One region of the Anthropogastromicrobium sp. genome, then DNA from elsewhere that is predicted to be linked to it. Evidence: predicted binding sites of a transcription regulator. Region 1 holds the regulator's gene; each other region holds the start of a gene.
The links. Region 1 encodes Rex, which represses fermentation and respiration genes when NADH is low (regulators of the CRP and FNR family bind a similar motif). Its sites were predicted from a motif close to ATTGTTAANTANTTAACAAT; they were not measured.
Positions count from the first base shown of each region.

Region 2: a site for Rex is predicted at 656-675, ahead of serC (3-phosphoserine/phosphohydroxythreonine transaminase). Genes of this name have one in related genera too.
Region 3: a site for Rex is predicted at 1,084-1,103, ahead of WJP93_RS03955 (L-lactate dehydrogenase). Genes of this name have one in related genera too.

Region 1 is NZ_JAXWCK010000036.1:76,381-78,659, reverse strand. It holds gene prfA (peptide chain release factor 1) at 1-432, shown strand, start outside; gene WJP93_RS08460 (methylglyoxal synthase) at 559-954, shown strand; gene WJP93_RS08455 (redox-sensing transcriptional repressor Rex) at 1,078-1,710, shown strand; gene WJP93_RS08450 (NAD(P)H-hydrate dehydratase) at 1,713-2,279, shown strand, end outside.
Region 2 is NZ_JAXWCK010000045.1:79,800-82,078, forward strand. It holds gene WJP93_RS10840 (ABC transporter ATP-binding protein) at 1-566, opposite strand, end outside; gene serC (3-phosphoserine/phosphohydroxythreonine transaminase) at 838-1,923, shown strand; gene WJP93_RS10850 (phosphoglycerate dehydrogenase) at 1,920-2,279, shown strand, end outside.
Region 3 is NZ_JAXWCK010000025.1:24,720-26,998, forward strand. It holds gene WJP93_RS03955 (L-lactate dehydrogenase) at 87-1,037, opposite strand; gene metA (homoserine O-succinyltransferase) at 1,229-2,131, opposite strand; gene ligA (NAD-dependent DNA ligase LigA) at 2,173-2,279, opposite strand, start outside.

The DNA of each region.
Region 1 (2,279 bases):
ATGAATGACTGCAAGTTTGATGTATTCCGTGCATCAGGAAATGGCGGCCAGTGTGTCAATACGACAGATTCAGCTGTACGTCTGACTCATATTCCAACAGGAATCGTAATTTCCTGTCAGGACGAAAAGTCTCAGCTTAAAAATAAAGATAAGGCATTAAAGGTACTTCGTGCTAAGCTGTTTGAACTTGAGACAGCAAAGAAGCAGGATGAGCAGGCAAAGTACAGACGAAGCCAGATTGGAACAGGAGACCGTTCTGAGAAAATTCGTACTTATAACTTTCCGCAGAGCCGCGTGACAGATCACAGAATTAAGCTGACACTTTATAAACTTGATGCCATTATGGACGGTGATCTCTTTGAACTGATTGACAGTCTGACAGCAGCAGATCAGGCTGAAAAACTGTCGAATATGGAAAATCAGATAATGTAGTTTTACAAAAAGTGTTGTACTATTTTGTGTAAATTGCTCTTTTTTGATAAAAACATCAAAAAATATAGACTTTTTGAAAAGATATGATATAATTCTTCTTAGCTATGTGGAAAGGAAGGATTAGATATGAACATTGGACTTACCGCTCATAACAGCAAAAAGACGCTGCTGGAAAGTTTTTGCATTGCGTATAAAGGCATTTTTAAGAAGCATACGCTGATTGCGACCAATGCGACAGCAAACCACATTGCCAAAGCGACAGGCATGAAAGTGACCAGTTTGCTTCCGGGTCAGATGGGAGGCTCGAAGCAGATGCAAAATATGATCGCAAACAATGATATCGATCTGGTTATATTTTTTCACAGTGCTGATTTAGAGCAGGATGCAGAAAGTATGAATCTGGCTGAGATTTCACGGTTGTGTGATATGTATAATATCCCTCTGGCGACAAACATCGCCACCGCAGAGTCACTTGTATTGTGTCTTGACCGAGGTGATATGGAGTGGAGAGATTACAAATAGTACGCAGTTATGCACAGAATGCAGCCCTTAAGGCTGCATTCATTTGTTTTTAAGCAATATTTAATTTAAAACTTAAAAGCAGATAATAAAATAAATTTACAAGTGATTAAAAAAGGAGACATCATGGAGCATAGAGAAATATCCCGAGCTGTTATCAAACGGCTACCGCGGTATTATCGTTATCTGGGAGAACTTATGCAGGAGGGCGTAGAGCGAATTTCTTCCGGAGAGTTATCCAAAAGAATGCAGATTACAGCATCACAGATTAGACAGGATCTGAATAATTTTGGAGGCTTCGGACAGCAGGGATACGGCTATAATGTAAAGTATCTTTATCATGAAATCGGAAAAATATTGGGGCTTGATAAGACATACAATTTAATTATAATCGGTGCAGGAAATCTTGGTCAGGCGATTGCAAACTATGCCAATTTTGAGCGTCGTGGTTTTGTTGCAAAGGCAATGTTTGATACAAATCCACAGTTAAAGGGAAAGACTGTACGTGGTATTCCAGTTTATTCAATGGATGATCTGGAAAATTATATCAGAAATAACGATGTTCAGATTGCAGCACTGACTCTTCCAAAGGCAGGGGCAGAGGCAGCAGCTAAAAGACTTATCAAGATCGGCATTCGCGGTATCTGGAATTTTGCCCACACCGATCTTCGTGTACCAGATGATGTGGTTGTAGAAAATGTTCATTTGTCAGAGAGTCTGATGCGTATTTCATATCGTCTTAGTAATCAGGAGGAATAATCATGAAGCAGCTGTTGACAGGAAAGCAGATGAAGCAGGCGGACACATGGTCAATTAAAGAGTTTGGAATGGAAAGCCTGATTTTGATGGAGCGTGCAGCGCTTTGTGCAGCACAGCACATCATGTCAGTGCAAAAACCAGGATGCGTCTTTATTATGTGCGGCATGGGGAATAATGGTGCTGATGGACTGGCAATGGCAAGAATCCTCTCACAAAACGGCTGGTCTGTTAGAATTGCTGCTATTGGACAAATCGAGAAGGCAACGAAGGAATGGCTCTATCAAAAAGCACTTTTAGACAAAATGGAAATTTTGCCCGTGCAATACTTTTATGAGTCAGATGATAAGGATGAAGAAGAATACAGATCAGCACTTTCAAATCTTTATGTGCCGGCGCAGGTGTATGTGGATGCTCTATTTGGCGTTGGCTTGTCGCGCAAGGTGAGTGGAGTTTACCGCGCTGCTATTGAAGAATGGAATGAACATAAAAAGAAGTGCGGTGCATATGGTGTTGCTGTTGATATATGCTCTGGTTTAGACGCAAAAAGCGGACAGATGCTCGGTGCATGT
Region 2 (2,279 bases), on a different contig from region 1:
TGTGAGCTTAAAATAACGGTATGCTCTTTTGCAAGCTCCTTAATAAGTGAACGAATCTCAATAATCTGAATTGGGTCAAGACCTACAGTCGGCTCATCAAGGATTATGATTTCCGGCATGCCAAGCACAGCCTGTGCAAAACCGACTCTCTGACGGTAGCCCTTTGAAAGATTTTTGATAAGTCTTTTTGCTACATCGACAAGTCCAGTCATCTTCATAGCATTCAAAATGCTCTCCTGACGCTTTTTCGCCGGAATATTTTTTAACTGTGCCGCAAATTCAAGATATTCCCATACTGTCATATCTGTATACAGCGGCGGAAGCTCCGGCAGATAGCCTATACAGCGCTTCGCCTCTGCTGGTTCCTTCACGATATCGTGACCATTAATTAAAATCGTTCCCTCTGTAGGGCCGATATATCCGGTCATCATATTCATGGTCGTTGATTTTCCAGCTCCGTTTGGACCAAGAAAGCCATAAATCTTTCCTGGCTCCAGACGAAAGCTTAAATGATCGACAGCCACATGGTTTCCATATTTTTTTACCAGACCTGTTACTTCAATCAAAGTCTTGTCCTCCTGCATCTCATTTTTGCAAACAGCCTTATTGCTGTTTTGCTATCGTTTGTAATGTTAGGCGTCAAATGTGACGACTCTTTGATAAATTTGTGTCCATTGTTTGTCCTCTTGTGAAGAATTATTGAAATTAGGTATTGACTTATTTCTAATTGAGTATTATATTAGACTTTAATATGGTAAAGCACCATAGTGAATCACTGCATCTCACCGGTCTTTGACCGCCCGATAATATCTAATGCAGTGATAAGGAGGTTTCTTTATGGGAAGAGTTTATAATTTTTCTGCTGGTCCAGCTGTGCTGCCAGAGGAGGTACTGCAGGAGGCTGCAGATGAAATGCTTGACTATCAGGGAAGTGGCATGTCTGTCATGGAGATGAGCCATCGTTCTAAGGTTTACGATGCGATCATTAAAGAGGCTGAGGCTGATCTTCGTGAACTGATGAATATTCCGGACAATTATAAGGTTTTATTTTTACAGGGTGGTGCATCCCAGCAGTTTGCTATGATCCCAATGAACCTGATGAAAAATAAGAAAGCTGATTATATTGTAACCGGTCAGTGGGCAAAGAAGGCTGCTAAAGAAGCTGAGCTCTACGGCGAGGTTAACGTTGTCGCTTCTAGTGCTGACAAAACATTTTCTTATATTCCAGACTGTTCTGATCTTCCAATCGATGACGATGCCGACTATGTTTATATCTGTGAAAACAACACTATCTATGGCACCAAATTCCACACACTTCCAAATACAAAGGGAAAAACACTTGTAGCTGATATCTCTTCCTGCTTCTTATCTGAGCCGGTTGATGTTACTAAATATGGTATGCTTTACGGCGGTGTTCAGAAAAATGTCGGTCCTGCCGGTGTTGTAATTGCAATCATCCGTGAAGACCTTATTACTGATGATGTTCTTCCAGGAACACCTACCATGCTTCGCTACAAGATCCATGCAGATGCTGATTCTCTTTACAATACACCTCCATGCTATGGTATTTATATCTGCGGCAAGGTCTTCAAGTGGCTTAAGAAAATGGGCGGTCTTGAGGAAATGCAAAGAAGAAATGTAGAAAAGGCAAAGATCCTCTATGACTATCTTGATTCTAGTAAGCTGTTTCACGGTACAGTTGAGCCGTCCTCTCGTTCTTTAATGAATGTTCCATTTGTAACTGGCGACAAGGAGCTTGATGCCAAATTTGTAAAGGAAGCTGAGGCTGCCGGTTTTGTTAACTTAAAGGGTCATCGCACTGTAGGCGGTATGCGTGCAAGTATCTATAATGCAATGCCAAAGGAAGGTGTAGAGGCACTTGTTGCATTTATGAAAAAGTTTGAGGAGGAGAATTTGAAATGAAAAGTGTTTATTGCTTAAATCCAATTTCTAATGCCGGAATGAGCCGTTTTGATGATACATACTGCATCGCTGATTCGATTGAAAATGCTGATGCTGTGCTTCTTCGCAGTGCTTCTATGCATGAAATGACACTTCCTGATTCTCTTCTTGCAATTGGACGTGCCGGTGCCGGTGTAAATAATATTCCGCTTGATTCCTGCGCAAAAAAAGGTATTGTTGTTTTTAATACACCAGGTGCAAATGCAAATGGTGTAAAGGAACTCGTTATTGCAGGACTCATGCTTGCTTCACGTGATATTGCAGGCGGCTGTCACTGGGTACGTGAAAATAAGGATGACCCAAATATTGCAAAGACA
Region 3 (2,279 bases), on a different contig from region 1:
CTAAATGTAGAAAAAAAACATAAACAGACATAATTCTTTGGCGACGCCCCACAAGGCCCCGCCAAAGGTTGTCTGCTGCTTTTTAATTACTCAATATCCATTTCCTTAATAACAGCCTTAAGTGCTTCTGCACTTGCCTTAAACTTTGCAACCTCTTCATCTGTCAGCGTTGCCTCGATCTTGCCCTTTACACCGTTTGGTCCAATTACAGTTAAGCAACTGGTACAGACATCATCTACGCCATACTCACCATGCATCATGGAAGATACAACAGTTACAAGATCCTGAGCACCCATCAATGCCTCACAGACATCAACAACAGAATTTGCTACACCATAGAAGGTAGCACCCTTTCTCTTGATGATTTCGCCGCCGGACTTGCGTACATAGGTGATTACTTCATCTGGATCAAAATCATTTGCATCAATGCCAAGTCTTCTTGCACCCTTTGTGTACTCATCAAGCTTGATGCCTTCAACTGTTACCATGCTCCACGGAATAAAAGAAGTGTCTCCGTGCTCACCAAAAACATAGCCCTTGATGCTTCTTTGTGCAATTCCAAGTTCCTGAGAAAGCTTGTAGGTAAGACGTACTGTATCAAGCAGTGTACCAGAACCAATTACCTGATTCTCCTTCATTCCTGAATACTTTAAGAATGCATAAGTCAGTACATCTACCGGATTTGCTACGATGATGCACAGTGCATTCGGTGCATGCTTTGCTACCTGAGGTGCAATGCTCTTCATGATTGCAACATTGGTCTTTGCTAACTCAATACGGGTCTGGCCAGGCTTTCTTGCTACACCAGAGGTAACAATCACAATATCAGAACCTGCTGCATCCTCGTAATCACCAGAAATCATAGAAATCGGATCTCTAAAACCAGTTCCCTGTGCCATATCCATGATCTCACCGTCTGCCTTATCCTTAAGGATATCGATCATGACGAGTTCTGATACATATGGCTTCAGTGATAAAATATGAGCAATTGTAGAACCAACGCTGCCTGCTCCAATAATAGTAATCTTACTTCCCATTATAAACTCCTTTCGTATTTCGCGAGATTGATATTTCATTAACGAACTTGTTATAAATATAACAAATCTTGCGTCAAATATCAAGTATATGAATATAGTTTTTTATTTTTCTGTAAAAAACACCGATACACATGCGAAAATCGTATTCATTATAATTCATTTTGCAGAATCACGCAAGTGTTTTGTACATATTACCATTTATATGGCGTCGCCTGATAAACATAAAAATTCAACCAGTTCGTATACAGCGTGTTAGCATGCCCTCTCCATGTAAGAAGCGGAGTTGTGGATGGATCATCGTTCTCATAATAATGAACCGGAACCTCTGCATCCATGCCTTTTGCCAGATCACGCTTATATTCTGCGTCGAGTGACATGCGGTCATACTCTGGATGACCAAGCAGATAAATATTTCCCTGATCGTCTTTAATCAGATAGCAGCCTGCCTCATCTGATTCTGCAAGCAGCATAAGATGTTCATTTGCTAACACATCATCTCTTTTTACGCCAAAGTAACGCGAATGCGGTGCGTAAAACACATCATCAAAGCTTCGCACAATAGGCTCACAGCGGTCAAGAAGACGGTGGCTATACACACCAGAAAGCTTCTTTCCTGTCGGTGTCTTTTGAATACCATAATGATAATAAAGACCGGCAAGTGCTCCCCAGCAAATATGAAACGTGCTCGTAACGTTTGTCTTTGACCATTCCATAATGCTCGCTAATTCCTCCCAGTAAGAAACTTCCTCAAACTCCATTGTCTCGACTGGGGCACCAGTTATGATCAGTCCGTCAAAGTACATATTTCGTACGGCTTCAAAGGTAGTATAAAATTTATTGATATGGCTGGCAGATGTGTGCTTTGACACATGACTGCTCACATTCATACAGGTAACATTGACCTGCAGCGGCGTATTTGACAGTGCCCTAAGAAGTTGGATCTCATAATCCTGCTTTAGCGGCATCAAATTCAATATTACTATCTCGAGTGGACGGATCTGCTGCGTATCTGCACGCTCCTCTCCCATCATAAAAATATTTTCAGACTCGAGTACCTCCCTTGCAGGCAGGTCATTATCTACACGTATTGGCATAAGTTATTCTCTTTTCATATTTATTGAATACATTTTTTACGTTACTCGCCAGCTTCCATTTTTTTGCACAGATCAAGAAAATCCTCTTCTGAAAGGATAGAAACACCAAGCTCCTTTGCCTTTTTGTTTTTGGAAGAAGTTGATTCTT